3 regions of the Oceanobacillus sp. M60 genome follow, and region 1 is predicted to be linked to each of the others. Evidence: predicted binding sites of a transcription regulator. Region 1 holds the regulator's gene; each other region holds the start of a gene.
What was found. Region 1 encodes NrdR, which represses ribonucleotide reductase genes. Its sites were predicted from a motif close to AACACNATATATNGTGTT; they were not measured.

Region 1 (10,551 bases):
TGTTTATGGATTTAGGCTTCCAATCTCTGTTGACGCGTCTTGCCGGCTCCGACGAAACGGAAGAAGAGGCGATAGAGCATAAAGAGATTCAATATGACATAGTGGAAGAAATAACGGAAGATCTATTTTCAGAGGAAGATGTACTCGTAATAGAGATGTTGGGTGAAAATTATCATACAGCTCAAATAGAAGGTATTGGCATTGTCAACGCCGATAAAAAAAGCTTCATACCTACTTCGGTTGCGATGGACTCGCCTATTTTCAAAAAATGGGCAGAGGACCCTCAGAAAAAGAAAATTGTATTTGATGCTAAGCGGACAAAAGTTGCCTTATTACGGAATGATATACAAATAGAAGGCATAGTGTTTGATGCGCTGCTTGCTTCTTATTTAATCAATCCTGCTGAAAACAGTCATGATATACCTGCTATTGCAAGCAGAAAAGGAAAATATGACGTATCCTTTGATGAAGAGGTTTATGGAAAAGGCGCAAAACAAAAGGTTCCGGAAGAAGCAATTCTCAGTGAGCATGTGATCCGGAAAACCAATGTACTGCTTGAATTATATCCGGCGATGGAGAAGGAATTAGAGGATAATGAACAGGCGAAATTATTAAAGGAATTAGAAATGCCGCTTGCTTTGATTCTTGCTGAGATGGAGCATCAGGGTGTTTTAGTAGATGTGGACCGGCTGAAAGAAATGGGAGACGATTTAAAAGAAAGGCTCAGCAATTTAGAAAAAGAAGTATATGAATTAGCTGGCAAGGAATTTAATCTGAACTCACCGAAGCAGCTCGGGCCGGTGTTATTTGAAGATTTAGGGCTTCCTGTAATCAAGAAGACGAAGACTGGTTACTCTACGGCAGCAGATGTTTTGGAACAGCTGGCAGATCAGCACGAAATAATTCCTAAATTACTTTTGTACCGTCAGTTAGGGAAGCTGCAATCAACCTATATTGAAGGCTTGCAAAAGGTGGTCCGTAAAGATACGCATAAGATTCATACACGCTTTAATCAGGCTTTAACACAGACAGGCAGATTGAGCTCAGTTGATCCCAATTTGCAAAATATCCCTATCCGTCTGGAGGAAGGCAGAAAGATACGGCAGGCGTTCGTCCCATCTCGAGAAGGCTGGAAAATGTTTGCTGCTGATTATTCGCAAATCGAATTACGGGTACTTGCCCATATTGCAGGGGATGAGAAATTGATTGCTGCCTTTAAAAATGATTTAGATATTCATACACAGACAGCAATGGATGTATTTCATGTCGAGAGAGACGAAGTCACCTCGGGTATGCGCCGGCAGGCAAAGGCTGTCAACTTTGGGATTGTATATGGAATCAGTGATTATGGACTATCCCAGAACTTAGGGATTACTCGGAAAGAAGCGAAACAATTCATCGAACGGTATTTTAAGAGCTATCCAAGCGTTAAAGAATATATGGATGACATTGTTGTTGAAGCAAAGCAAAAAGGCTATGTATCCACACTGATGAACCGTCGCCGTTACTTGCCTGATATTACGAGCAGGAACTTTAATGTACGCAGTTTTGCGGAAAGAACAGCGATGAATACACCTATTCAGGGAAGTGCAGCGGATGTAATCAAAAAAGCAATGATTGATTTAGACCATCGAATGAAACAAGAAAAACTGCAGGCCAAGCTTTTATTACAGGTCCATGATGAATTGATATTAGAAGCACCGGAAGACGAGATTGAAATCTTAAAGGAAATCGTTCCAGAAATGATGGAAAAAACGGTTGACATTTCTGTTCCGCTCAAGGTCGATTATTCTTATGGAGAAAGCTGGTTTGACGCGAAGTAAGGGGAAGGGAAAATGCCGGAATTACCAGAAGTAGAAACCATTAAAGAGACGTTAAAATTGCTTGTTCAAGGAAAGACGATTGAAAAAGCAGATGTTCTTTGGGCAAATATAATAAAACAGCCGGATGATGCGGAGATATTCAAGCATCTGCTGGAAGGACAAACCTTTCAACAAATAAAAAGAAAAGGGAAGTTTCTGCTTTTTTATCTAGATGAATATGTGCTTGTATCCCATTTACGAATGGAAGGAAAATATCGGTTGCATCAGCCGGGAGAAGAGATAGAAAAGCATACGCATGTTGTCTTCCATTTAAAGAATGGAGAGACATTGCGTTATAACGATGTTCGTAAGTTTGGAACCATGCATTTATTGGCCAAAGGGAGTGAATTCACGCAGGCTCCTTTAGCTGCGCTTGGCCCCGAGCCGTTTGAAGAAGCATTTACGACGGATTATTTTTACGAAAAGCTGAAAAAATCCTCCCGGTTTATTAAAACGGCGCTTTTGGACCAAAATCTGGTCACGGGGCTTGGAAATATTTATGTTGACGAGACGTTATTCCGTTCCGGGATCCACCCGTTAACAAAATGCAATGAACTGACAAAAAAAGAAGCGTCTGTTATTCGTTCTGCAGCCATTGAAACTCTTCAAGAAGCTGTGAAAGCTGGTGGTACGACCATCCGAAGCTACGTAGACAGCCAAGGGAATATGGGAATGTTTCAACAGGTTTTATATGTTTACGGTCAAGATAAGAAGCCATGTAAAACCTGTGGGGAAGAAATTATAAAAATGAAGGTTGGCGGACGGGCAACGCACCTATGTCTTCATTGCCAGCCGCAAAAAAAGGTGAATGTTTTATGAGTTTAGTGATTGGATTGACCGGAGGCATTGCCAGCGGGAAAAGCACGGTAGCGAAAATGTTTACAGCATTAGATATCCCGGTAATCGATGCGGATGTGATAGCGAGAGAAGTCGTGGAGCCTGGAGAAGCATCTTATAAAAAGATTATCGAGGTATTTGGCAAAGACATAGTAGGCGCAGATGGGTCGATTGATCGCCCGAAGCTGGGATCTATTATTTTTTCAAATGAAGAAAAAAGAGAACAATTAAACCAAATTGTTCACCCGGCTGTCCGCCAACGGATGCTGGCGAAAAAAGAAACGTACACAGAGCAGGGAGAAAAATGCATTGTGCTGGATATCCCGCTGCTGTTTGAAGGCAAGCTGGCTTCTTTAGCGGATAAAACAGTCGTCGTGTTTGTAGATGAAGCAACACAGTTAGAGCGTTTAATGGAAAGAAATCAGCTTCGTGAACAGGAAGCAATGGACCGGATTAAATCACAGATGCCATTAGCAGAAAAGGCAAAGCTTGCTGATGAAGTAATTGATAATAATCATTCCGTGGAAGAAAGCAAGAAGCAATTATTTGATTTGCTGAAAAAATGGGAAGTAATGGAATAGGTGAGTGAAAAGACACTATCTGAACGGTAATTTACACCGTTCAGATAGTGTTTTTTTATATCAGAAAAAGAAATGCTGAAAATGGTTCTGGAAAAAAGAAGAAAAAAAATCTTTGTCATGGTCAAAATATGTATCCCCCTGTTTAAATGGACATCCATCTGTTCCTTACAAAGGATATTCAAAAAATGTGTGAAACATTTTAATATTTAATGACACACTTTCTCTTATATGTGTTATACTAATTACAACAAAAGATAAAAAGTATAACATTTTCGGGAGGAAGATAGTGCTTATGGAAAAAACGCGTATTGCAATTACAGGTTTTGGTCGAATTGGTAGAATGGTTTTTCGTCAAGCAATGGAAGAGGAGCATTTAGAAGTTGTTGCCATTAATGCGAGCTATCCTTCAGAAACGCTTGCTCACTTAATTAAATATGATAGTGTCCATGGTCCTTTTAATGGAGAAGTGCAAGCGCTGCCGAATAAATTGATTGTTAACCGGAAGGAAGTTCTTTTGGTGAATTTCAGAGAACCGGAAAAATTACCATGGGAAGACCTTGAAATTGACGTTGTTATCGAAGCAACTGGCAAATTTAACACAAAAGAGGCAGCTGGGCGTCATCTGCAGGCTGGAGCAAAAAAAGTAGTCATCACCGCTCCTGGAAAAGAAGTGGATAAGACAATTGTTATTGGTGTAAATGAAAATGATTACAATCCAGAATTAGATGATGTTATCTCGAATGCATCTTGTACAACCAATTGTTTAGCTCCTGTGGTTAAAGTAATTGATGACCACTTTACGATAAAGAACGGATTAATGACGACTGTTCATGCATATACAAATGATCAAAAGAATATTGATAATCCGCATAAAGATTTACGCCGGGCAAGAAGCTGCACGCAGTCTATCATTCCGACAACGACCGGGGCTGCTAAAGCGCTTGCAGAAGTGCTGCCTCAGACGAAAGGTAAATTACATGGAATGGCATTGCGTGTACCAACACCTAATGTATCATTGGTAGATTTAGTAATTGATATTGAAGAAGATGTTACGATAGAAGAAGTGAATGCTTTATTCAAACAAGCATCAGAAGGAAGTATGCGTGGGATTATTCAATATTCGGATGAACCTCTGGTTTCTATTGATTATACTACAAGCACTTATTCTGCAACCATTGATGGGCTCTCCACGATGGTGATGGATAATAATAAATTAAAGATTATTGCTTGGTATGATAATGAATGGGGCTACTCTAAACGTGTTGTCGATTTAGTCAGCTATGTAGGTTATAGACTGGAACAGAAAGTGCGTTTAACATCATAGAACGATAAAAAAGGGAAGCAGGCTTCTATATCAGCTTCCTTTTTCCCGAAAAGAGATTCTTATAACAGCAGAAAAACATCCGCTTGAGCGTTTATGCGGATGTTTTTCTGTCTTATACTTTAAATTTCTGTGTCTCCTCCTGCAATCCTTGAGCAGTTTCACTTAAGGAGGTGGCGACATGGGCAACTTCATTCATCGTTGCAGATTGTTCTTCCATTGAAGCGGCAATCGTGTCAATATTGCCAGACATGACCTGTGATCCGGTTGAAATTTCTGTAACGGAGGCAGAAACTTGTTCTGCGCTTGCTGAAAGCTCCTGTGAGGTTGCTGAAACCTCCTGGATTTCGTGTGTCATTCCTTGGACAGCAGTCACAATCGCTTCAAAAGATGTTCCGGCCTCAGTAATAACCTCTACTCCTTTTTGAACAGCAGGTAAAGCAGTTTGCATGGCTTTCTCCACATTTTCTGTATCATTTTTGATTTCTGTGGTTAACAGACTAATAGAGCTGGCTGATTTTTTGGATTGCTCAGCTAGCTTGCGTACTTCATCTGCTACAACTGAAAAACCTTTTCCTTGTTCACCTGCACGGGCTGCCTCAATCGCTGCATTTAATGCTAATAGATTGGTTTGATCTGTGATATCAGTAATGACCTTCGTAATATTTTCAATTTCTTCGGTTTGTTTTGCCAGTTTCAGCACAAGATCATTGACAGAAGAAGCAGATTCATTTATGTGATTCATTTGCTGCTGAGCGTCCCCGATAACCAATGTTCCATTTTGTGCGGCTTCACTTGTTTCGCTGGAAGAAGCATGAAGTGACTGCGCAGCTTCAGCAATTCGCTGAACACCCTGAGCGGTTTCTCCCATTGCAATGGAGCTTTCATTTGCGGCGTGTGCTGCAGTTTGAGAAGTTTCCGCAGTCTCCGCAGCCTGCTTCGTCACTTCTTCCGTTGTTGCAGATGCTTCTTCAGCGCTTGCTGAAAGCTCTTCGGATGATGCACCCAGCTGTTCCGCATTGTGTTGAATACGCATAATTAAGTCCCGGGTATTATTTTTAGAAGCATTGAAAATTGCAGCCAGCTGACCTAGTTCATCTTTAGATTTAACAGCTATATCCTCTGCAGATAGATCACCATCACCAAATTTCCTTGCAACATCCATGACACTTACTAATGGGGCTGTGATAGAACGGCGAACATAGAACATTAAACCAATACCAATGAGTATACTTGCACCCAGAACAACGAATGAAATAACCTGGGCAGTAACAATGGCAGAGCTTATTTCGCTATCGATATTATCCATTTGTCCAGTTTGATAGATTTCCATTTCTTCAGCTGCATCAAGCATAGCAGTATTGATATCCTGTACAGTTGTATTGACGATTTCTGTCGCCTCTTCGATATTCCCATTTTCCACATCAGCTATAATATCTGGCATTGCCTCATTGAAATCATTATTCGGGGCATTAGCCTGATCCCAATATGATCTCATTTCCTCAGATGCTAAATAGCCTTGTAATTCATCTAAATTGTTGTCAAGGTCTGCAGCGACAGCTATAAGATTCTCTCTATGGATATCTTCCTCCGGTTCTAAAATCATTGAACGGGTATGGAGCGCCTGCATCGCAACATCATAGCGGATATTTTCAATTAATATAAGCTGCTCCAGGCGTGAATCCATTGCCTCCCCTACATCATTTTCAATGTTTTTCAAATTCATGATGCTGCTTCCAACAGAAACAGCCAATAAAACAATTAATACAGTAAAAGATAAATTCAATTTCTTTCCTACACTCATTAAAACATACTCCTTCTTTTTTAAAATGACATCTTTATGGATAATGGCTTTCTTAATTACTTTATCGGTTGTTGTTGAACAATATGTAATAAGTCTTTATGACTATTTCATGAGAATAATACCAAGAAATTTAAACGGGTTTATGTTCTATAAATGTCTTTTTAATGTGCTTATATTAAATCCGCAGTTTACTCTATTTTGGGAAAGTAGTTTAAATGTACAAATCATGTTAAAATAATATATACATATATGTATGTATTTATATGTTTAAAAGAATTGGAAGATACGGTAGAATAAATACGCTGCAATGCTGTTTACAGAGAAAAGAGATGCTTGTAGAATAGTTTTTTATAGCGATAAATATAGGATGTGTATGTTTATGTCAATAGGGTATAAAATGAAACGTTTTTTTAGTAATCATGCAGAAACAAGTGATCATCATATAGATGCAAGCTTAAAAACCAGATATTATAAAGCGAGTAAGAATACTGTTATTCAGGAACTAGAGACGTATTTTAATGGAAGCTCTGACTTTTCGATTCATGCCAGCTCGGAGCAGCATGGGGAGATTAGTGCTGTCAGTAAACGAGGTAAAAAAGTTTTCATTATTGCTACAGTCATTATGGTCCGGCCGTATTATACAGCGCTTGACTTTTCAGTGACTACAGAAACACCTCTCCAGATAGATTTTGGTTACAGTAATAAAATCATAAAAAGAATGTATCAGCATGTGAATGAACAATTACCATTAATAGAAGGGTAAATGAAGAAGGAGTGAACGAAATGCGTTGTTCTAACTGCAATAATAAAAATACGAAAGTGTTAGATTCTCGTCCAATTGAAGAGGGAGCAGCTATACGCAGACGCCGGGAATGTGAGAAGTGCGGATTTCGTTTTACCACTTTTGAACGGATTGAAGAAGTACCACTCATTGTTGTGAAAAAAGATGGCATGCGTCAGGAGTTTTCAAGGGAAAAACTTACCAGAGGGATTATCAGAGCTTGTGAGAAACGCCCTGTGGCGATAGATACGATAGAAAATATTGCTTTAGATGTAGAAAAGAAATTACGGAATGAAGGGAACTCAGAGGTTTCCAGTCATAATGTAGGCGAAATGGTGATGGAAAGACTTGCTGAGGTGGATGAAGTATCTTATGTCAGGTTTGCTTCTGTCTATCGTCAATTTAAGGATATAACTGTTTTCTTGGATGAGTTGAAAGAAATTATCAAGACAGATAAACAAACACAGGAAGAATAAAATAAAGGATGGGTTGAAATGAATGTAATCGGAAAAATCCTTCCTATTGATGGGTACCATGTTGTTATGGATGAACAGCCTTTCATTGATTTTAATGCATCATTGACGCATTTTTATCAGCCGTTGATTGGGGTTCAGGCAATTTCGTTATACTATACATTATTTTATGAGGTAGATTATGCGCAAAAAGCGCAGACACATCATACATTAATGACATATTTGAATTTAACGCTGGATAATATTTACCGTGCACGTATAAAATTGGAAGCTATCGGGTTATTAAAGACCTATAAACGAAGAGAGGACAACAGAGATTATTATACTTATAGTGTGCAGCGTCCTTATTCCCCCAATCAATTTTTTGGAGAACCTATGCTGTCCCAGCTATTATTACATCATATAGGAGAACAGAAATATAATGAGCTTTATGCTCGTTATGTAAAGGACAGCATCGCTTATGGGGAAGAGGTAACAGCTGATTTTAATGAAGTGTTTGATACGATTACACCTTCTTCGTCTGCTGTTCTGAATATGGAAAATGAAAAAGAAAATAGAGAAACGGATTTAATGGATTTTTCATGGATAGAACAGTCGCTTCGTCAGCGGTTTATTCCGGCTGAAAAAGTTTTACATTCTGTAAATAAAAAACTCATTTATCAGATGAAGGTATTATATGATGCAGAAAGTATAGAAATAGAAAAAGCACTTTTATGGGCACTTGATGAAGATAACCAACTGAATCAGGAAGAATTTAAATCTGCTTGCCATGATATGTTTATCTCCCGTAATAATGGACAGGCTATCCGTTTAAACGAAAAAATGGCAGCTGTTGATACACAAGTTTCTATGAAGCAGCCTGCGACAAAAGAAGAGCAGCTGATTCACGAGCTGGAGAACATATCACCAAAGCAGTTATTGGAGGATTTATCTGACGGAAACCATGCTTCGGAGCAGGATATTAAAGTAGTCCGGGAAGTGATGACTAAACAGGGGCTGCCAGCTCCTGTCATGAATGTACTGATTCATTATGTTCTGCTGCAATCCAATATGAAGCTGTCTAAAGCGTATATGGAAACCATTGCGGGCCATTGGTCAAGAGTTGGATTGAAAACAGCAAAAGATGCCATGAACTTTGCTAAACAAGAACAGGAAAAATATAAATCATCCAAAAGTAAACCAAGGAAAAGTAATAATTATAATTATAATAACAACTATAAAAAAGAAGTTGTTCCGGACTGGTTTAATAACCGGAAAAAGACACCATCAAAAAATACAACAGACAGCAATATAAGCGAACAAGAGCAGCAGGAAATTGAAGCTAAGCTGCAAAAATATTTAAATGAAAGCTGAGATGAAAAGGAGGGATAATAGGTGAAACCGATACAATCCGAATTAAAAGCATGGATGGACAAAAATGAGAACTTCAAAACCAATTACACTAGAATAAAAAATGAAATTCTAAGTGATCCCTCTGTTAAAGCATTTTTGCGTGACCATCCGGAACTGACTGACCACGATATTGAAAAGAATTTAATGCGGCTCTATGAATATAAATCACAATCGAAACAATGTGACCGTTGTGCATCTTTCGGAGAGTGCCAGAATTTGATGCAGGGTTACTCTCCGGTATTAAGTATGGATAAAAATGAAATTAGACTGAGCTATGAAAAATGTCATTCACGTATTCAGGTTGAGGAACAGGAAGCACAACAGAAGCTTTTTCAGAGCCTTTATATGCCGAAGGAGATTTTAGAAGCAAAAATGTCAGAAGTGATCCAAGATAAGTCAAGAATTTCAGCTATTGGTGAGATTATCAGCTTTTTAGAAGAAGCAAAAAGCGGGCTGCCGAAAAAAGGATTGTATCTTCATGGATCATTTGGAATTGGAAAAACCTATTTGCTCGGCGCGATAGCAAATGAGCTGAAAAAGAGAAATTACTCTACTACCTTGATTTACATGCCAGAGTTTGTCCGGGAAATAAAAGGTTCCTTTAAAGATGATTCATTTAACGAAAAGATAGATTTCTTTAAGAAAGCGGATGTGTTAATGTTAGATGATATTGGAGCGGAATTGCAATCTGCCTGGTTTCGGGATGAAGTGTTGGGCTCCGTACTGCAATACCGGATGATGGAAGGATTGCCTGTCTTTTTCTCCTCCAATTTTGATTTGAATGAACTGGAGAAAGAATTGGCAAGCACCAGAAACGGTGTGGAAGAAGTGAAAGCCGGCCGGATTATTGAACGGATTAAGCAGGTTAGCAGTGTGGTAAAAATGTCCGGTAAAAATAGAAGAGACGAATAACGATTTGAACACACATGATTCACAATCTGCCTTCATAAAAAAGATTTCCGCTCAGATACGGAAATCTTTTTTTATGAACAGGAAACGTAGGTAAAAAGCTAGAGGGTTTCATGGGGGAGTAAACCTAACAATATTGTCAGGTTAATGAATTTTATTAAATTTGATATAGATAGTAATAAAACCTGTCTAGCGGAGGAAAAACACGTAGACTCCTATGGGAAAGCGTAGTGTTTTTCCGTAGCGGCCGCACTAACCTGACAACATTGGTAATCCTGAACCCCAGAAATATACACCGTTTTCCGCAGCCCCCAAGCTCATTTCCTTTAAAGAAAACTTGCTGACTGGCAGGGTTATCAAACATGGTTTGGTTTCAACTTTTCTTATACTACATGACTTTCATTTGCTAGTCTGACTAGTTTACGCATTTTTATATAACCTTGTCCATATAATTGTAACAGTTTGTAAGTGGATGAGGGTGATATGTATTGTTGGAACTGTATTTTGAATCGGATAAAGAAGTAACGGTTTTTCGTAATCAGTTGACTCCATATAAAAAGCAGATCAGAGTACATCAACAAACAAATGCCT
Region 2 (10,551 bases), 160 kb from region 1:
AATAATCAGCTGCAGGCGAAATAGACTTTATTTCCTTTTTCACCTTTATTCCGATTAAATATGCAATAAAGCTGATAGGACAGACAGAAGCAATGGGCAATCAATGACCCTACAACTCCTTGATTAATTTATGCGCATTTACTTATTCCTAAACCAATTTAATGCCCGCTGTTCTACCCGCTCTACAAATGTTCTTTTTGCTTTACTGTAAAAAGTAGTATCATCGTATTTTATGGCCAGTTCTTCTTTCAAATTACTATATCTCTCTGCTTCAATAGGGTGGTTCCTTAAATAATCTCGGAATACTAGGTGTCTCTCAACTTCGGGATTATTATATTGGTAAACATGAATATGATGTGTTCTGTTTTCCCCGCTCTTTCGGAATAATCGTCTATTTTTTATTCCCCACTCTCCAGCAACATCGTATCGCGGCAGACGCATCTGATCATTGAAAGCATCCATTTTATTGATATCTTTAACAATGCATATCATATCAATAACAGGCTTTGCCTTCATTCCTTTGACTGCGGTGCTTCCGAAATGTTCAAATTTTATTATTTCACTTCCAAACACTCCACTTAAAAGTCGCACCTCATTTTCAAACATTTCAATCCATTTTTCGTTGTATTCAGACAGACGGATTTTCAAATAAACCTCTCCCTGTACATAGATTTTATATATCAAACTGTATTATATACCAAAAAAGAGGGTTCTGTTTATAAACAGAACCACTCTTTATGTCTTACAATCCACATTTCAATTGAGCACCACAGCTGGTACACGTATTACATCCGCCGATATCTTCTACACTGCCTTCTCGGCAGACTGGACAGGTATCTCCTACCTCAGATCCGATTGTTACATTTGTTTTATCTAATTCCTGAATGGTGTCCATAAGAACAATTTTTTTATCTTCTTTCTCATCCGGGAATAATTCTGTCTGCTCCCCTACTTGGTTATCCTCTGCTTTTAAGGTTAAGACCTGCGAATCTCTGCTTCCGTCCACATAGACCGTACCGCCTTTGGCACCGCCCTTATACAGACGGCGGTAAACACTTTCTACCTGATCAACGGTATATCCTTTTGGTGCATTTACTGTTTTGGAAATCGAGCTGTCCACCCAGCGCTGAATCACACATTGTGTATCCGCATGCGCTTCCGGACTTAAGTCCATTGCGGTTACAAACCACTCCGGCAGCTCTTTATCCGCTGCTTCTGGATGTTCATTTAAATATTCTTCCACAATATCCGCTTTTACTTCGATAAATTTACCTAATCGTCCGCTTCTGTAGTAAGAAAAGGAGAAGTATGGTTCCAGTCCTGTGCTTACTCCGACCATCGTGCCTGTACTTCCAGTTGGAGCAACAGTCAGCAGATGCGAGTTGCGGATACCATGCTCTAATACGCCTTCCCGAATGTCTGCAGGCATTTTTTGCATATATCCCGTTTGGATGAAACGTTCACGGAGCGTTTTTGTTTCTTCCTCTGTTTCACCCACCAGGAAAGGAAAGCTTCCTTTTTCTTTCGCCAACTCGATTGAAGTGCGGTAAGCAGTAGCTGCCATGATTTCAAACACTTGGTCAATCAGCTTATTTCCTTCTTCTGAGCCATAAGCTGTTTCACAATAAATCAATAAATCATGCAGTCCCATCACGCCTAAGCCGACACGTCTTTCTCCTAAAGCCTGTTTTCTATTTTCTTCTAAGAAATATGGCGTTGCGTTAATTACATTATCCTGCATCCGCACGCCAGTTTCTACAGTATCTTTTAATTTTTCTACATTTACCTTTTTGGTATCTTTATCTGCCATTTCAGCAAGGTTGACGGCAGCCAAATTACAAACAGAAAACGGAGCAAGCGGCTGCTCACCGCAAGGGTTTGTCGCAACAACCTGCTGACCATACGCTTTTGCATTTGTCATTTCATTGGCATTATCTATAAAGAAAATGCCCGGTTCTGCAGAGTATGTTGCACAAATATTAATCAAGTTCCACAGTTCTTTTGCTTTCACTTTCCGGTAAACCCGAACGCCATAGCCCATTTCTTCCCATTTACGGACATCGCCTACCTCATACCATTGTTCATTATAGGCTTTCATTTCTTCCAGTGTATAATTTTCTACATCTGGAAAGCGCAGCTCATAGTAATCGTCTTTTTCCACGGCTTCCATAAATTCCTTTGTAATACAGACAGAAATATTTGCACCTGCCAGGAAATCCGAATTATGGACGGAATACGTTCCGCCATCACGCAATAAATCCGTTGCCTGCTTCATGGCAGCATCTGTGAACCCGCCTTGGCCGGGGATGGCTTTATAATTGACAATTCCCTGGTACAAATCAAATTCTGTTTCTGTCAGCGGGGTGAATTTTAACTTCTCATTTGCCAGCTGCTTCATCTGCTCATCTTCTGTATTTTCTATTAAATAGCGTAAAATACGCGGATTCTGCATTTTTGAGATAATAAATTCCACAATATCCGGATGAGAATCAACGAGCATAATCATCTGTGCACCGCGTCTGGAACCGCCCTGTTCAACCAGATTCGTCAATTTGGCGATATCGTCCAGCCAGGAGACACTTCCTGAAGATTTTCCGTTGACCCCTCTGGCCAGTGTATTTCGCGGTCTTAATGTGGAACCGTTCGTGCCGACACCGCCGCCGCGTGACATAATCTCCATTACCTGTTTACGATGATCGGAAATACCTTCGCGCGAATCTTTTACAAAAGGCATCACATAACAGTTAAAATAAGTTACATCGGTTTCAGCGCCTGCTCCATATAGCACACGGCCCGCCGGGATAAAATTCATAGAAGCCAATTGGTTATAAAAGGCATCAAATGATTTGGCCTTTCTTTCTTCGGTTTCTTCTACTTCTGAAAGACCGGTCGCATTTCTTTTGGCAATTTGTTCATAATAAATTTCCAACGGTTTTTCGATAACATCGAGTGAACGCGTGATCATCCCGCTTTCCCGTTCTTCTTCCTTATCCAAAACCCCGACATAATCGGATTCGACAGCTACTTCCGCCTTGTTTTCTTCCCAATTAATATCTATAATAAATCCTAGACCCCGAGCGGGAAATTTAGGGTCTGCTTTTACGGTCAAGACAACAAAATCACCTTTTTTTAATGTTTTTTTCTCTGTATCTTTATATGCATACCGATCCAGCATGACCAATCTCGACACGCCTTGATGGGTGATATGCATTTCTTTGGTAATTGGATGCACTGCTTCAAATTTTTTTATATCTTCATTAAGCGCCCCGATATTAACCTGCCTTAATGACTCTAAATGGATAGTCAATGTTATCGCTCCTTGTCTTGCAATTGATTACTTATTAGTTTATCATAACTCTTCTTCACAAAACAATATATAGTATCCAATTCATTATTCTGACACAATATATAGTTAATTATCAGAAAAGCAAGTACCTTTCATACAAGCGCTGATTACTTTTTTTATTCCCTTAAAGCGTACTAGAAACACCCCTTTTTTCTAAACATAATATCTGCAGCCTGAAAGTTGATTATTATTTTTAGCTCTTCATCAAAATCTATGAGTAACATAGTAGATATAAATTTGCTGCCAGCGACTGCTACGGAAATACACTACGCCAGCGAGTTGCTTTTATCTCATTTAACTATATTTTCCAACCATAGATTCTGGTGTTAACCCTTACTTTCAGATGATTTTCCGTCTGCAAAATAAAAACTTTGAAAAATAAAAACGCTGCCCATATAATAAGAGTGTAGAATATAAAGATAGACGGGGGAAACAAAATGACATTTTTACTCATTGCTTTAGTTGTTCTGCTTGCGATTACTATTTTTCGCTACTATAGACAACGCACTTATTTAAATGTACTGACAGAAGATCAATTTGTAGAAGGCTACCGCAAAGCACAATTGATCGATGTACGTGAGCCGCAGGAATTTGATAAAGGTCATATTCTCGGAGCGCGTAATATCCCGGTAACGCAAATGAAGCAAAGACTTGTGGAATTGAGAAAGGACAAGCCGGTCTACCTGTATTGTCAAAACAGCAGCCGTTCCGCAAGAGCTGCGCAGCTCCTGCATAAAAAAGGATTTGAAGAAATTTATCAGCTTAAAGGCGGATTTAAAAAATGGACTGGAAAGATTAAAATGAAAAAATAAAGCCTTTGTTTTCCATTTTGTGAAAGCTGTTAATTGGGCTAAAAATAAAAGCTGATTCAGAGCATAACCTCTGAATCAGCTTTTATGATGGTTTACGATTCTTCGTACCGCAGGATTGGTTTACGTGCAGCGGTTGCTTCATCCATCCGCTTCACAATTGTATGATGTGGTGCCTCCTGTACAGTTTCCGGGTCTTCTTCTGCTTCTTTTGCTATACGGGTCATGATATCAATAAAGGAATCGAGCGTTTCTTTCGATTCTGTTTCAGTAGGCTCAATCATCATGCCTTCTTCCACATTCAACGGAAAATAAATGGTAGGTGGATGAATATCAAAATCCAGCAGCCTTTTCGCCATATCTAATGTGCGGACGCCAAGTTTTTTCTGAATGCTCCCCGACAGTACAAATTCATGCTTACAATGCTGCGGATAAGGCAGTTGAAATACTTTTTCTAACTGACGCATCATATAATTCGCATTGAGTACGGCATATTCGCTGACCTTTTTCAGGCCCTCTGCTCCCATCGTACGAATATACGTATACGCACGCAGGTTAATACCAAAATTCCCATAGAACGGTTTTATCCGGCCGATAGACTGCGGTCTGTCATAATCAAAGCGAAACGAGTCCTTTTCCTTAATAATTAATGGTTTTGGCAAATATGCTGCCAGCTCTTCGCTGACTCCTACCGGTCCTGAGCCTGGACCGCCGCCGCCATGCGGACCTGTGAACGTTTTATGAAGATTTAAATGTACTGCATCAAATCCCATATCTCCCGGTCTGACATAACCCATAATCGCATTTAAATTAGCGCCGTCATAGTAAAGCTTACCGCCGGCATCATGTATTATTTCTGCCATTTCTAAAATATCTTTTTCAAATAATCCTAACGTGTTCGGGTTGGTAAGCATCAAGGCTGCTGTATCTATCCCGACAACCCGCCGCAAATCATCCAGATCCACTAATCCTTCTTCATTTGATTTCACGGTAACTGCTTCAAACCCGGCTACTGCTGCAGACGCCGGATTGGTTCCATGGGCAGAATCCGGTACAATGACTTTTGTACGGTTATAATCCCCATTGGCCTCATGAAAAGCACGAATCATCATTAATGCAGTCCACTCTCCCTGCGCACCGGCAGCTGACTGTAATGAAACCTCATGCATGCCAGTAATTTCTTTTAATGACTCCTGCAAATCATAGAGCATCTCCAGAGCACCCTGCACCGTGTTTGGATCTTGATAGGGATGAATATGACTGAAGCCTTCCAGACGCGCAATGTCTTCATTAATTTTCGGATTATACTTCATCGTGCAGGAACCAAGGGGATAGAACCCGGAATCTACCCCATAATTGCGGGATGCCAGCCCAGTGTAATGACGAATAATATCCAGTTCACTTACTTCTGGCAGCTTAGGAGGTTCTTTGCGAATATAGACGTCCTCTAATTCTTCCTCTAAATCAAAGGCATCTATTTCCAATTCCGGCAAGCTGTAGCTCGTTCTCCCTTCTTTACTGCGTTCAAATAATAATGGAAAATTTTTATCAGCCATGCATATCCCTCAATTCTTTTGCAAGTTGGTCTATCTCTTGTTTTGTACGAATTTCTGTCACAGCCACAAGCATCTGACCATGATAGGAAGGGTCGATTTTTCCCAAATCAAAACCGCCAAGAATTCCTTTTTCAAGCAATGCAGCATTTACTTTAGTAATGTCCTGATTTAACTGAATGACAAATTCATTGAAGAATGGGCCATCATAAACTATCGAAATACCTTCTTCTTTCAATTTCTTCTTTGCATAACGGGCTTTTTGCATATTCATTTCGGACATTTTCCGTATCCCATGCTTGCCGATAGAGCTCATCGCAACAGAGCTTGCTAATGCATTCAGCGCCTGATTGGAGCATATATTGGAAGTTGCCTTGTCACGTCGAATATGCTGTTCCCGTGCCTGCAGCGTCAGCACATAGCCTCTGACTCCATTTTCATCCTTTGTCTGACCGACCAGACGTCCCGGAACCTTGCGCATTAATTTTTTACTTGTTGCAAAATATCCGCAATGCGGTCCGCCAAATTGGGCTGGAATCCCGAATACCTGCGTGTCGCCGGTTACAATGTCCGCACCAAATTCTCCCGGCGGAGTCAGATAGCCGAGGGCGAGCGGATTGCTGGACACGATCAGCATGGTCTTCTTTTGATTTTCTAACAGCTTTTGGATTGCTTCCATTGGCTCTATCTGCCCGAAAAAATTCGGATATTGGACGACAACACCCGCAATATCCTCATTCAGAAGTTCCTCCAAATGGACGAGATCTGTTTTTCCATTTTGTAATGGAATCGGAATTATTTCAACTTCCTGTCCTTTCGCGTACGTATGAATAACCTGTTGATATTCAGGGTGGACGGCGTCTGATACCAGCACTTTCTTACGTTTGGTCTGGGCGGCACTCAGATTTACTGCTTCTGCTAAAGACGTACCTCCGTCATACATAGAAGAATTTGCGATTGGTAAAGCTGTCAGTTCAGAGATCATTGTCTGAAATTCAAAAATTGCCTGCAATTCTCCCTGGGAAATTTCCGGCTGATAAGGTGTATATGCTGTATAAAATTCAGATTTCGAAATGACATGATCAACAATGGAAGGTGTGTAATGATCATATACACCTGCCCCAAGAAAGGATACAACGTCTTTCGTGGATGTGTTTCTATTTGCCATCGCTGTTAATTCCTTCATCAATGCATATTCATTCTTTGGTTCTTTTAACTCCAATTCCTTCTGGAGACGAACGCTGCCTGGGATATCTGCAAACAGCTCCTCCGTATCCTCTATCCCTATGGTCTCCATCATTTCTTGTTTATCTTCCCTGGTCATCGGTAAATAACGAAACTCCATCTTTTCTCCCCCTTATTTTACTGCACTAATAAAGTGAAACTTTTTTCCCCGAACTCTTTTTCCTGTGAAAATGTACGATGATTATCTACGGTAGAACGGTGTCTCGACCACCTTCGCTTTTAAGCGGCGCTTTCGGACCTGAACCTCCACCTCTGCTCCAATCTTTGCGGAATCAGATTGAATCAGTACGAGCCCAATATTTTTGTTTAGTGTAGGTGACTGTGTACCGGAAGTAACAAAACCAATCTCGCTCTCTCCCTGGTACACTGGATAGCCGTGTCTTGGAATGCCCTTATCAATCATTTCGATTCCTGCAAGCTTTCTTTCCGTTCCATTAGCAGCTTGCTGTTCAAGTGCTTCTTTTCCGATGAAGTCTACTCCCTTATTCAGCTTCACAGCAAAACCTAAACCAGCTTCCAATGGCGAAATATCAACTGACAGCTCTTGCCCGTATAAAGCAAGATTCGCTTCAAAACGCAGTGTATCTCTTGCTCCCAAACCGATTGGCTGGATGCCTTCTTCCCTTCCCTTTTCAAGCAGTATATTCCACAAATATTTGCCATTTTCAGAATCAAGATAAATTTCAAAACCATCTTCGCCTGTATAACCAGTTCTGGAGATGAGGGCCTTTCCTTCTATTCCTTCCACTTCGATATCCTTTTTAAAACGGAAGAAAGAGATACCTTGAAGCGGTTCTTTTACAATCTTTTGTAAAATCTGCTCCGCTTTTGGTCCTTGCAAAGCTAATTGCGCATAATTTTCCGAAACATTTTTTATGGTAACATTCGGATTGAAATTATTTTGTTCCTGCAGCCAGGCAACGTCTTTCTCCGTATTAGCAGCATTTACAACAAGCAAGTATTCATTTTGAGCCAGCATATATACAATTAAATCATCGACTGTTCCTCCATTTTTATAGCACATAAACGTATATTGTGCTTTGTTTGGCACTAGCTTTGTTACATCATTTGTTAATATCGTCTGTAAAAAATGGACGCTTTCCGGACCGCTCACCAAAACCTCGCCCATATGGGACACATCGAACAGACCGGCTTTTGTCCGGACCGCTTCATGCTCTTCTTTAATACCTGAAAACTGTACCGGCAAATCCCATCCGCCGAAATCAATGGTCTTGGCAACCCTTTCATAAGCTGGAAAAATCGGTGTACGCTTTAATTCACTCATCTGCTTCTCTCCTCACTAAGGTTGATTGAAATACATGAACATCCTTATAACATTTGCTGGTGATTTTTTTAAAAATTGATTTTAAGCACAAAAATAGAGACTCCTCCTAAAAGAAGTCTCTGTCCGCAAACCAGAAAGTTGCATATTCACAAAGAAAACGGTCTTCATCATGTGAATATTTGCTTCGTGGGTGGTCTATAGACAGCTGATGCCTATAAACGCTCTCCAGAGTAGCGTCCTACAAGAGTCTTTTTGCCTGAGAGATTCGCTCTTAACTTGCTCCTTCGGCGTTACATAAACTGTAAGCTCTCCCCTTGTATTCATCCGCTGATTGAATATATTCATGTTGGTTATACTAAAGGATATATAATCCTTCATCATATATTATGTTAGCAGGAAAATCTATTTGACAAAAGTATATCATAACTCTTTAAAAAAGTAATTGAAAAACCATATTTTACCCGAAAGGATGTGCATCGAATAAATGGATTCTATTCAAATTCAACAAGACAATCAATTCATTACCGGCTTAGAGTCAGCCTTTCGTGATGAAAATAATTTAACAAATTGGGAGCTTTTTCGTATGGCATATCAGGCTGCAAATCTAACAAAGCGCCCTTCTTTCAATGGCTTGCAGGCGCTGGAATATTTGCCGCATCTGGATATTTTAGATCATCAATTACAAGCTGCTGAACAAGTAATTGAAACGATGCATGGCCGGGCCATTTTAGCGGATGAAGTAGGACTTGGAAAAACAATTGAAGCAGGGCTGGTTCTAAAAGAATATATGGTAAGAGGGCTGGTGAAAAAAGCATTAATTCTTGTTCCGGCTTCTCTCGTAAATCAATGGGAAAAAGAATTAAACGAAAAATTTCTCATTCCTGCCATTGCCTATCGTAAAAATTACAGCTGGGACGATAATCCAATTATTATATCTTCCATCGATTCCGCCAAGCGTTCTCCGCATCGGGAGGCTATTTTAGATATAGATTATGATTTTATCCTGGTGGATGAAGCTCATAAACTAAAAAATGAGCAGACAAAAAACTACCAGTTTGTCCAGGAATTAAAGAAAAAGTATTGTCTCTTATTAACCGCTACGCCGGTACAAAATAAGCTGTTAGAATTATTTAATCTTGTCAGCCTTTTAAAGCCTGGACATTTAGGGAATTATAAAAGTTTTACAGAGAAATATGGAAAGGACCGCAAAAAAATGGAGCAGGATCCTTATCTGAAGAAGCTTGTCCAGCAGGTAATGGTCCGTAATACAAGGAAAGATACCAGCTTAAACAATTCTAAAAGAAAAATCCAAACCATTTTGACTTCTCTTCCAGAAAGCTATCACAAGGTTTACCATCAATTAATGGAGCTGTCTTTTGGAATGGCATCCTTTGCTAAAATCACTTATTTACGTGAATTCTGTTCTTCCAGAGAAGCTTGCTTTACCTCTTTACTGAAATTAGACCAAGATGGAAATCATGAAGCTATTCAGGAAGTTATCGGAAACATTGAACAGCTGGAGCAGCATCCCAAAGCGGAGGAATTAACCAATCTGATTAAATCGCTGAATGGTGAAAAAGTGATTGTTTTTACCGAATATCGCGCTACACAGTACTATCTGCAATGGTATCTGCAGCAACATGGTATTTCTTCGGTACCTTTTCGCGGCGGCTTTAAACGAGGAAAAAAAGATTGGATGAAGCAATTATTTAGGGATCATGCACAGGTTCTGATTGCTACCGAAGCCGGCGGCGAAGGAATTAATCTGCAATTTTGTCATCATCTGATCAACTATGATTTACCTTGGAACCCGATGCGCTTAGAGCAGCGAATTGGCCGTATTCATCGTTTTGGTCAAGAATCAGATGTGCATATCTACAACATTGTCACTAAACAGACGATTGAAGAGCATATATTGTCCATGCTTTACGAAAAAATAAACTTGTTTGAGAATGTAATTGGTAATTTAGATGCCATTTTAGCAGAGTTAAAAGTAGATAGTATGGAGAAAGAAATAGAATCTATCTATCAGGAATCCACTTCAGCCGGAGAAGTTCGTATTAAGCTTGATAACTTGAAATACGTGATGGAGCAGGCAAACCAGGAAATACAAAACGAGGAGCAATATAGAGATGGAACAGCAAATTGATTTATCCGATTTTCTAACCAGCTATTTTGAAACCAAACATTGTACCATTCTTTCTAAGGATGAGGGACAAATCCATATCCAGCTTACCGAGGAAATGGATAAAGAATTAATGAACCGCCCTTTCTACTGGCATTACATTAAAAAAATCGGCCGGGAAGGAGAGC
Region 3 (10,551 bases), on a different contig from region 1:
GGAAAATGTATTAAATAAGCTGTCTGAGTCACAGGAAACGGCTCAGGCTCCGACAATAGCTGAAGCAGCTGCTGCCGTAGAAACACAAGCTTCCGCATTTTCAAGAACGAATCCATTTGAAGCAGAAATCTTTGAAAGTCTGAATATAAATGGGCGCGGCTCGAATAAAGAAACCTATCATATGGAATTGTCGCTGGAAGGGTCGAACCTGGAGTATGAACCAGGAGACAGCATTGGAATTTATCCTGAAAACGATCCGGTCATTGTCGAAGAGCTTATCAAAGAAACAGGGTGGGCTCCGAATGAGCTGATTCCAGTGAATAAAAAAGGGGATGAAGTTCCTCTGCAAGAAGCATTGCAAAAAAATTATGAAATCACTGTACTGACAAAGCCATTGCTGAAAAAAATAGCGGAATTCACACAAATTCCGGAATTACAGCAATTACTGGAGCAGGGGAACGAAGAAGCGGTAACAGAATATATATACGGACGTGATTTATTAGATTTGATTCGTGATTATCAGATAAAGGATCTTCCGGCAAAGGAATTTATTGCGCTGTTACGAAAAATGCCACCGAGACTATATTCTGTAGCAAGCAGCTACAAAGCAAATCCGGAGGAGGTTCATTTGACGGTTGGAGCAGTACGTTACCAAACTTATGGCAGAGAGCGGAGCGGCGTTTGCTCTGTGCAATGCGCAGATCGAAAAGAGCCGGGGCAGACCCTTTCCGTTTATGTTCATAAAAACCCGAATTTCAAGCTGCCGGCTGATCCGGATAAACCAATTATCATGATTGGCCCGGGAACTGGAATCGCCCCATTCCGCTCCTTCGTAGAAGAACGTGAAATAATGGAAGCAAACGGAAAGTCATGGCTGTTCTTTGGAGACCAGCATTTTGTTACCGATTTTCTTTATCAGACAGATTGGCATCGCTGGTTGAAGAGCGGCGTTTTATCTAAAGTAGATGTGGCTTTTTCGCGGGATAAAGCAGAAAAAGTCTATGTACAGCATCGTATGCTGGAGCAAAGCAAGGAGCTTTATGAATGGCTGAAAGAAGGCGCAGTCGTCTACGTATGCGGTGATGAGAAAAACATGGCAAGTGATGTCCACGATACGCTAGTGACTATCCTGGAACGGGAAGGAAATCTCAGTACAGAAGATGCGCAGCATTATTTAATGGAGATGCAGCAGGAGAAACGCTACCAGCGGGATGTCTATTAGTAAGTAAAGGAGAATCAGAAATGTCAGATAGTAAAACAGTTCATAAACCGGTCCATATTCAGGATGGACCGCCAAGCGATGTAGAAAGAATCAAAAAAGAGAGTAATTATTTACGCGGGACATTGGAAGAAACGCTGAGTGATCCGTTAAGTGCAGGTATCCCGGATGACGATAACCGGTTAATGAAATTCCATGGAAGCTATTTACAGGATGACCGGGATCTGCGTACCGAACGGCAGCGGCAGAAGCTTGAGCCTGCCTATCAATTTATGGTGCGGGTCCGTGTACCCGGAGGAGTTGCTACACCGGAGCAATGGCTGGTTATTGATGAATTGGCTAACACCTACGGGAATCAGACGATTAAATTGACTACCAGACAGGCGTTTCAGATGCATGGCATTTTAAAGTGGAATATGAAAGCAAGTATCAAAGGGATTAATGATGCTTTGATGGATACCCTTGCAGCCTGCGGAGACGTTAACAGGAATGTTATGTGTAATCCTAACCCGGATCAATCGGAGGTGCATGCAGAAGTCCACGAGTGGTCAAAAGTATTGAGTGACTATTTATCTCCGCGCACAAATGCGTACCATGAAATTTGGCTTGATGGGGATAAGGTGGTTGATTCTAAAGAAACTGATGAAGTAGAGCCAATGTATGGAACGGTTTATCTGCCAAGAAAGTTTAAGATTGGAATTGCAGTTCCGCCATCCAATGATGTAGATATCTTTTCGCAGGATTTAGGTTTTATTGCTGTTCTGGAGGATGGACAGCTTCAAGGATTCAATGTATCGGTTGGCGGCGGTATGGGCATGACACATGGCGATACCAATACGTATCCGCAGCTGGGAAGAGTGATTGGTTTCTGTAAGCCGGACCAAATCACGGATGTTGCTGAAAAAATCATTACCATCCAGCGGGATTATGGAAACCGTTCCGAACGAAAATACGCACGTTTTAAATATACGATTGATGCCAGAGGGATTGATTGGCTTAAAAATGAGCTGACGGAACGTTTAGGCTGGCAGCTGGACGAAGCACACGACTTTCATTTTGACCATAACGGCGACCGCTATGGCTGGGTGAAAGGGACGAAGAATCGCTGGAATTTTACGCTTTTTATTCAAAATGGACGTATTCAGGATAAAGAAGACTATCAGCTGATGACGGGACTGCGGGAAATTGCCAAAATTCATACCGGAGATTTCCGTTTAACGGCAAACCAAAACCTGGTAATCGGAAATGTCACCAGTCAGAAGAAAAAGGAAATCATCGCACTTATCGAGCAGTATGGACTGTCAGATGGAAAGGAGCAATCTGCATTACGCCGTAATTCCATGGCTTGTGTTGCTTTTCCGACCTGCGGCTTGGCGATGGCTGAATCAGAGCGTTATCTGCCTTCCTTGATTGAGAAACTGGAAACACTGCTGGAAGAAGAAGGGCTACGTGATGAAGAAATTGTCATTCGGATGTCTGGCTGCCCGAACGGATGCTCACGAGCAGCATTAGGAGAAATTGGCTTTATTGGGAAAGCCCCAGGAAAATATAATATGTATCTAGGAGCAGGATTTGCCGGACAGCGTTTAAGCAAGATTTACCGGGAAAGCATTGGAGAAAAAGAAATTTTAGAAACGCTGCAGCCGATTATTCGGCATTATGCAAAGGAACGTCTGGATGGCGAACACTTCGGTGATTTTGTAGTTCGAAAAGAGTATGTGAAGGCTGTTACTTCTGGAGTAAACTTTCATGATTAAACGTTTTAAGGTTGAAAACTTTAAAGAAGAGACAGGGCTGCGGTTATCGCCCTGCTCTTCTTTAACTTTAAGAAAAGCAGGGCTATTGACTTGAAAAGCCGATTTGATACGAAAAAGCTTAGAAATGGATGAAATGAGGGTGACGAATGATGACAAAACCAGGATGTGTGTACTTAGTCGGAGCTGGTCCTGGAGATATTGGGTTAATGACTTTAAAAGGTTATACGTATTTGCAGCAGGCAGAAGTTGTTTTATACGATAGGCTGGTTAACCCTCTCTTACTGGAATATGCTTCACCGCAAGCAGAATTTATATATTGTGGTAAAATGCCTAAAAAACATATACTGCGTCAGGAAGCAATTAATGAGTTATTAGTAAAGCATGGCTTAGAAGGAAAGAATGTTGTGCGTTTGAAAGGCGGCGACCCAAGCGTATTTGGCCGGGTAGGCGAGGAGGCAGCTGCACTGGAACAGGCCGGTGTGCCTTACGAGATTGTTCCAGGGATAACGGCGGGAATCGGAGCTGCTGCTTATGCGGGCGTGCCTGTTACACATCGTGAGCATAGCTTATCCTTTGCTGTTATTACAGGTCATGATAAGTCGCCTTCAGGTGAACCGCTGATTGACTGGCATGCTTTAGCGAACGGGATCGACACCATTGCGTTCTATATGGGATTGGGCAATCTGCCTTACATTTCAGAACAGCTCATCTCATATGGGCGGTCTTCGGATACGCCAGTTTTATTAATTCAATGGGGCACGACCGGAAAACAGAGAACGCTGCAGGGAAATCTTGCAACTATTGTACAGAAAGCAAAAGCGGCACAGTTTAAAAATCCAGCTATCATCTTAGTAGGAGATGTAAGCACACTGAAAAAAGGAGAAAGCTGGTTTGAAAGCAAGCCGCTGTTTAGTCAGCATTTGCTTCTCGGGCGGGCTGGTGAAGAACCGAGTGAAATGGCCCGGCATTTACGGGAGCAGGGAGCAGAGGTTTTTGAATTTCCGCGGATGCAAAAGAAAAAGCATCTGTTGAAAAAAGCCGATATTCCGGCAAATCGGGATCTTCTTTTTTTATCACCGGCAAGTGTGGACATTTTCTTCGAGTCTCTGCAGGCAAATAAAATCGATATTCGAAGGATTCAAGGTGAATTCTATGGAATTTCTAAAAAAACAGTAAAGGCCATAGAATCCTATCATTGTTTTGGAAAAGAAATAGCAGAACGGAGCCCCGACGCTTCCCCGCTGGTAATATTAGGAGACCCGGAAGGCTTCCATCGAAAAGAGCAGCGTTATCCATTCGTATTTGAGCCTGATTTCATTGCTACGCATAGCTTTATTCGTGTGCAGCAGACGGAGCAAACGTTCAGCCGTCTTCAGGAGGAGGAGCGTATCGAAACGATCATTTTTCCTAATGCGCGTTCTGTGAAAACAGTGACGGAAGGGTTTCAAGCTTGTGGAGAAACGCCAGAAAACATTAGTACCTATGCACGCGTGATTTGTTTTGGAGAAAAATCAAAGCAGGCTGCTGTCAAAGCAGGGTATGCTGTTTCGGAGGTATTATCTGAACCGACCGAAGAAGCACTGCAGGAAGTTCTTTTGCAAAAAGAAGCTCCGCTGGCTGCAGCGGCCTTTTCTTAAAATTTTTAAGTTTTACAATTAATATCGTTCATTAAGCAGAAATTTGCTAGACTTGAAAGAGAATGAGAGGAAGGGGAATACAGGATGCAGGCTATTTTATATATCGGGCATGGAAGCCGGGTACAACGGGGGAATGAGGAGCTTCTGGCTTTTGTAGACAGAGCGAAGAAAAAAAATCCGCAGATTCAGATACAGGAAACCTGCTTTATTGAACTTGCTTCACCATCCATCCAAACAGGCATCGATAGCTGTGTCCGGCAGGGAGCAGCACAGATTGCAGTTGTGCCGGTTCTATTGCTTTCAGCTGGGCATGCAAAGCAGGATATCCCAAAAGAAATAGGGCAGGCAGAAAAACGCTATCCAGACGTAACCTTTACCTATGGAAAGGTGATGGGAGTAGATCCGGCAATCATTGATTTACTAAACAAACGCCTGGAAATGGGAGGACTGAAGCAAACCGGTAAACCGCCTGTGTATGAAGAACGCGAACCTGCTTCTGTATTACTTGTCGGGCGGGGCAGCAGTGATCCGGATGCCAATAGCGACCTTGCCAAAATTGCACGCTTATTATGGGAGGCAGCTCCGGTAAATGAAGTAAATACATGTTATCTGGCAGCAACCCGTCCTACATTGGATGAGGGGCTGGAGCAATTGCTTAAAAGTCCTAATTCGGTGGTGTATGTTGTCCCCTATTTGCTATTCTCCGGTGTATTAATGAGGGAGCTGCGCCAGAAATTAGATGAACTGTCTGAACGGACAGATAAACAATTTATTCTTTGTCCGTACTTAGGATTTGATGATCAGCTCGTTACAGTCCTAGTCGATCGAGTCAATACATTGCTGAAAGGAAGAGTCAGCTGATGCACATGCCGCTTTTTTTAGAGGTGAAGAATCAGACCGTCATTGCAGTCGGCGGAGGAGCTGTTGCAGCGAGAAAAATACGTCATTTTTTAGATGCTGGAGCTGCTATCACTATCATTGCGCCGAAGCTTCATCCATTTTTGCAGCAGCTTTATCAAAAAGGAAAAATCAAGTGGCAGGAAAGAGAGGTTCACGAGGGAGAACATTTTAATTGTCTATTTCTTTTATTGATGACAGATAAGAAAGAACTGAATGTGTCCCTTTATGAAAACAAACAGCCGCATCAGCTGGCTTATGTTGCAAATGATGCCATGAAAAGTGATGTATCCTTTCCTGCTGTTCTACAAAGGGGAGCGCTAAGCCTTGCGTTGTCCACCGGCGGTGCGAGTCCAATTTATGCAAAACAGTTAAAAAATAAGCTGGCGGATCAGCTGCCAGCAGAAATAGAAGCTGATCTTATCTTTCTTGATCAGGCAAGAAAAAGAATCCTCACCCTGCCTTTAACACCCGAGCAAAAAAAGCAGATTCTACAGAAAATTACAGAAGAGGAATTCCTGCGGCAGGGTAACCGGCAGCAGCTTCTGGAAGAAATGCTTGAAACGGTTCAAAAATGACTTAAAAAATTCATAATCGGGATAGAGAATGAGAAGAAAAAGTGGTAAAAGTCATAAAATATCCATTTGAACTTCTTTCTAACCTCCTTTACCATAGAACTATATATAGTTCTGCTTTGTTTTCAAACATACTATATATAGTTTTTGAGTGCGTTGAAACGTATTTGCGGAGACGAAGAAGGAGGAATAGAAGATGGCGGAAGTAATGACTGCTCCTGAAAGTACAGAAGCAGATTTAATGCAGGATTTTCAAGAGATTATATCCAGCACCAATCAGGATTTAATACAGGAGAATGCCAATGTGGACGGGAAATCACCATGCGGGCAGATGAACAAGTTTGCTAGTGAAAGTGCAAAACTTTATGCGAAAGAAAAGATGTTGAGCCGAGAAGCGAAGCAGGCAATGGAGGATAATTATATTCATATTCATGATTTAGATTATATGCCCACGGGGACAGCGACCTGCTGCCAAATTCCTTTAGGAAAATTGTTGGAAAAAGGGTTTAACACAGGGCATGGACATATGCGCTCCCCACAAAGCATTCTGAGTGCGATGGCATTAGCGGCAATCGTTTTTCAAAGCAACCAAAATCAGCAGCATGGTGGACAGAGCTTCCAGGCGTTTGATTATGATTTAGCGCCGTTTGTGAAGAAGTCCTATCAAAAGCGGCTGCATAGATTACAGCAATATCAGCTTCCCCTTGCTCCACAGGAATTGGAGAAGTTAGCTTGGGAGGAAACGGACCGGGAATGCTACCAGGCCTGTGAAGCGTTTATTCATAATTTAAACAGCCTCCATTCCAGAAGCGGCGGTCAGGTTCCATTTACGTCAATCAATTATGGAACAGATACAAGCAGAGAAGGAAGACTGATTATAAAAAATCTTCTTTTAGCTACACAGGCTGGTTTAGGAAAAGGGGAGACACCAATTTTTCCGATTCAAATTTTTAAAATGAAAAAAGACGTTAATTTTTATAAAGCGGATCCAAACTATGATTTGTATCAGCTGGCTTTGGAAACAACAGCAAAAAGGCTTTTTCCAAACTTCAGCTTTATCGATGCGCCATTCAACTTCGTTTATTATGAAGAAGGAAATCCGGATTCGGAAGTAGCTTATATGGGCTGCCGTACGCGTATTATGGCTAATCGTCATGGAGAAGAAAATAGTCTCGGGCGCGGCAATATCTCCTTTACCAGTATTAATTTAGTGAAAATAGCGCTGACCTCATCAACCGTCGAGGCATTTATGGCGAAATTAGAGGTCTATACGGAAATGGTCATTCGTCAATTGTATGAACGGTATGTATTTCAGGCATATAAACTTGTGAATAACTTCACTTTTTTGCATGGAGAAGGTGTCTGGACAGGCAGTGACGAATTAAATCCAGAGGATACATTGGAAGAGGTATTGAAGCAGGGGAGTTTAAGTGTTGGTTTTATTGGCCTGGCGGAGTGTTTAAAAGCATTGACAGGCAAGCATCATGGAGAATCAGAACAGGCGCAGGAGCTGGGAGAAGAGATTGTTGCCTTTTTACGGAAGAAATGTGACGAGGCTGCAGAAGACTATGATTTGAATTATTCGCTGATTGCAACACCGGCAGAAGGGCTGAGTGGCCGATTTGTGAAGCAGGATTGCAAGGATTTTGGAAAAAGAGACGGAATTACAGACAGAGATTATTATACAAATTCGTTTCATATTCCTGTGTACTATCCGATTCGAGCTGTGGAGAAAATAAAACGGGAAGCTGTCTATCACCCATATACCAATGCGGGTCATATCACTTATATTGAAGTAGACGGAGATGTCAGCAAAAATATAAAAGCTATCGACACCCTTGTGAAAACCATGGCTGAAAGCGGGATTGGCTATGGCAGTGTAAACCATCCGGTCGACCGCTGTCAAAGCTGCGGCTATACCGGAACGATCGATAACGAGTGTCCAAGCTGTCAAATCGCGGATGAAAGACAATTTGACCGGATTCGCCGTATTACCGGCTATCTGGTAGGAACAATGGATAAATGGAATACAGCAAAAGCATCGGAAGAACGAGACAGAGTGAGGCATGTATGATGGAAACAGCACGGATTTTATCCATTTATCATGATTCAGTCGTTGATGGAGAGGGCTTACGTACGGTTATTTTCTTTGCCGGCTGTCCCCATTACTGCAAGGGATGCCATAATCCAAGGTCCTGGAATATACGGAATGGCAAGGAGATGGATGTGCAGCAGATTGTCGAGGAGGCATGGAATCCATTGACAGATATTACGTTAAGCGGCGGAGATCCATTTTACCAGGCACAGGCTGCAGCAAGTATTGCCAGACAATTGAAGGCGCTTGGGAAAAATATATGGGCGTATACTGGATGGACGATCGAAGAGCTGCGTGAGAACAAAGATCCGCATCAGCTGGAGCTTCTTAACTATGTAGATGTGCTGGTGGACGGACCATTTATATTGGCTGAGCGGGATTTAACCTTATCCTTTCGTGGCAGCCGGAATCAGCGGATTATTGAGATGGGGAATGAGTAGAAGTAACATCGGCAGAAAAACTGACCAGAGACAAGGTCAGTTTTTTTGATGGGCAAAAACTGACTGTTGCAAAGTCTATATTGGCTTTTGGCAGATTAGAGTATATCCAAGCAAGCATAAAAGGAAAAAGAAGTATATAATAGCTTCCATAGCAGCAGGATAAGTTAAATCATTTTTAAAAGATAAATATGAAGATTTTGTAAAGATTCCTTCTTTTCTGCAGTAATAAGGTTTCAATCGAATGAAAAAAGGCAATAGCTCAAGATAAAGAAAAACCTTTCATTGCTGTATTATTTTGAAAATGGGGATGGAATGTGTTGAAGAATGCAAAATAAACAATAAATGCACTCTATAATTGAAAAATGAACAAGCAGGGAGATTTTGAAAATGGAAATGTATCAAAAAAAAGCTGCAGATGTTTTGGAAGAATTAGAGGCTTCCCAACAGGGGCTATCAACCGAAGAAGCAGCATCCAGACTGGATCAATACGGATATAATGAGATAGCGGATAAAGAAAAAGTACCGACGTGGAAGCTTTTTTTAGAGACCTTCAAAGATCCGATGGTTATTGTCCTGTTAGCGGCGGCTGCAGTACAAATATTGATTGGAGAATGGGTAGAATCCATTATTATCTTTTTGGTTCTGCTGATTAACTCGGTAATCAGCGTGGTACAGACGAGAAAAGCGGAAAGCTCGCTGGAGGCATTACGGGATATGTCTGCCCCTGATGCGAATGTGATGCGGGATGGAACCGAAAAAACAATCGCTGCCAAAGAGCTTGTTCCCGGTGATATTGTCTACTTAGAAGCGGGAGACTATATACCTGCGGATGGACGTATGCTGGAAAGCGGCTCTTTACGAGTAAATGAAGGAATGCTTACCGGCGAATCGGAGGCGGTAGAAAAGAACACCGATATCATTGAGGACGAGGCTGCTTTAGGAGACAGACTAAATATGGTGTACAGCAGCTCTTTGGTTGTTTATGGACGGGGAACCTTTGTAGTTACCGGTACAGGAAACCAAACAGAGGTCGGTAAAATTGCCGATATGCTTTCTACTGCAGAGCAGAAAGAAACGCCGTTACAACAGAAATTAAACAGCTTCAGCAAGAAGCTCGGTGTCGGCATTTTGATTTTATGTATTGCTATTTTTGCTGTTCAGGCAGCTCGTATCTGGTTTGGCGACAGTGAGGCAGATACAACCACTGCATTATTAAATGCGCTGATGTTCTCGGTAGCTATCGCAGTTGCTGCTATCCCTGAGGCTTTGCAATCGATTGTTACTATTGTCTTATCTGTCGGCACAAATAAAATGGCAAAGCAGCATGCCATTATTCGTAAGCTGCCAGCTGTAGAGACGCTTGGATCTACACGGATTATTTGTACAGACAAAACAGGGACACTGACCCAAAATAAAATGACCGTTACCGATGATTTTATCCCTTTTCATAAAAATGAACGTTTACCGGAGAATCCGGATGAATGGGATAAGTCCGAGAGATTTCTTGTCTATATTGCAGCCCTTTGTAATGATTCGTATATTAATCAGGAGAACCAAGAGATTGGCGATCCGACGGAGGTTGCTTTAATTCAATTTGCGGATAAACATGCGCACAGTTATCAGGAATTACGAAAAAAATATCCACGGGAAGCAGAACTGCCCTTTGATTCTGACCGCAAGCTGATGTCCACTGTTCACCATATGGACGGGGAACGTCTGTTATTTGCCAAGGGCGGTCCAGATGTAATGTTTCATCGCGCAAGTCATGTGCTGCTCGATGGTGAGGAACAGCCATTGACCGATGATTTGCTGGAGCGGTTTGAAGGAGCCAATGAAGACTTCTCCAACCAGGCTCTGCGCGTATTGGCTTATGGTTATAAACGCTTGCCTGATAATCAGACAGATATTACGTATGAGGATGAGCGGGATTT

Region 2: a site for NrdR is predicted at 3,367-3,384, ahead of ACW0TQ_RS07085 (vitamin B12-dependent ribonucleotide reductase). Genes of this name have one in related genera too.
Region 3: a site for NrdR is predicted at 6,216-6,233, ahead of ACW0TQ_RS13620 (anaerobic ribonucleoside triphosphate reductase). Genes of this name have one in related genera too.

The regions. Positions count from the first base shown of each region.
Region 1 is NZ_JBSSNH010000002.1:433,930-444,480, reverse strand. It holds gene polA (DNA polymerase I) at 1-1,823, shown strand, start outside; gene mutM (DNA-formamidopyrimidine glycosylase) at 1,836-2,681, shown strand; gene coaE (dephospho-CoA kinase) at 2,678-3,280, shown strand; gene ACW0TQ_RS06385 (glyceraldehyde-3-phosphate dehydrogenase) at 3,573-4,604, shown strand; gene ACW0TQ_RS06380 (methyl-accepting chemotaxis protein) at 4,717-6,405, opposite strand; gene ACW0TQ_RS06375 (hypothetical protein) at 6,785-7,168, shown strand; gene nrdR (transcriptional regulator NrdR) at 7,189-7,662, shown strand; gene ACW0TQ_RS06365 (replication initiation and membrane attachment family protein) at 7,681-9,012, shown strand; gene dnaI (primosomal protein DnaI) at 9,034-9,963, shown strand; gene ytxC (sporulation protein YtxC) at 10,449-10,551, shown strand, end outside.
Region 2 is NZ_JBSSNH010000002.1:589,184-599,734, forward strand. It holds gene ACW0TQ_RS07080 (GrpB family protein) at 139-648, opposite strand; gene ACW0TQ_RS07085 (vitamin B12-dependent ribonucleotide reductase) at 743-3,307, opposite strand; gene ACW0TQ_RS07090 (rhodanese-like domain-containing protein) at 3,784-4,158, shown strand; gene gcvPB (aminomethyl-transferring glycine dehydrogenase subunit GcvPB) at 4,251-5,711, opposite strand; gene gcvPA (aminomethyl-transferring glycine dehydrogenase subunit GcvPA) at 5,704-7,053, opposite strand; gene gcvT (glycine cleavage system aminomethyltransferase GcvT) at 7,135-8,238, opposite strand; glycine riboswitch at 8,473-8,562, opposite strand; gene ACW0TQ_RS07110 (DEAD/DEAH box helicase) at 8,723-10,387, shown strand; gene ACW0TQ_RS07115 (YqhG family protein) at 10,371-10,551, shown strand, end outside.
Region 3 is NZ_JBSSNH010000005.1:88,369-98,919, reverse strand. It holds gene ACW0TQ_RS13645 (assimilatory sulfite reductase (NADPH) flavoprotein subunit) at 1-1,222, shown strand, start outside; gene cysI (assimilatory sulfite reductase (NADPH) hemoprotein subunit) at 1,243-2,976, shown strand; gene cobA (uroporphyrinogen-III C-methyltransferase) at 3,123-4,613, shown strand; gene ACW0TQ_RS13630 (sirohydrochlorin chelatase) at 4,698-5,474, shown strand; gene ACW0TQ_RS13625 (precorrin-2 dehydrogenase/sirohydrochlorin ferrochelatase family protein) at 5,474-6,088, shown strand; gene ACW0TQ_RS13620 (anaerobic ribonucleoside triphosphate reductase) at 6,282-8,159, shown strand; gene nrdG (anaerobic ribonucleoside-triphosphate reductase activating protein) at 8,156-8,620, shown strand; gene ACW0TQ_RS13610 (cation-translocating P-type ATPase) at 9,008-10,551, shown strand, end outside.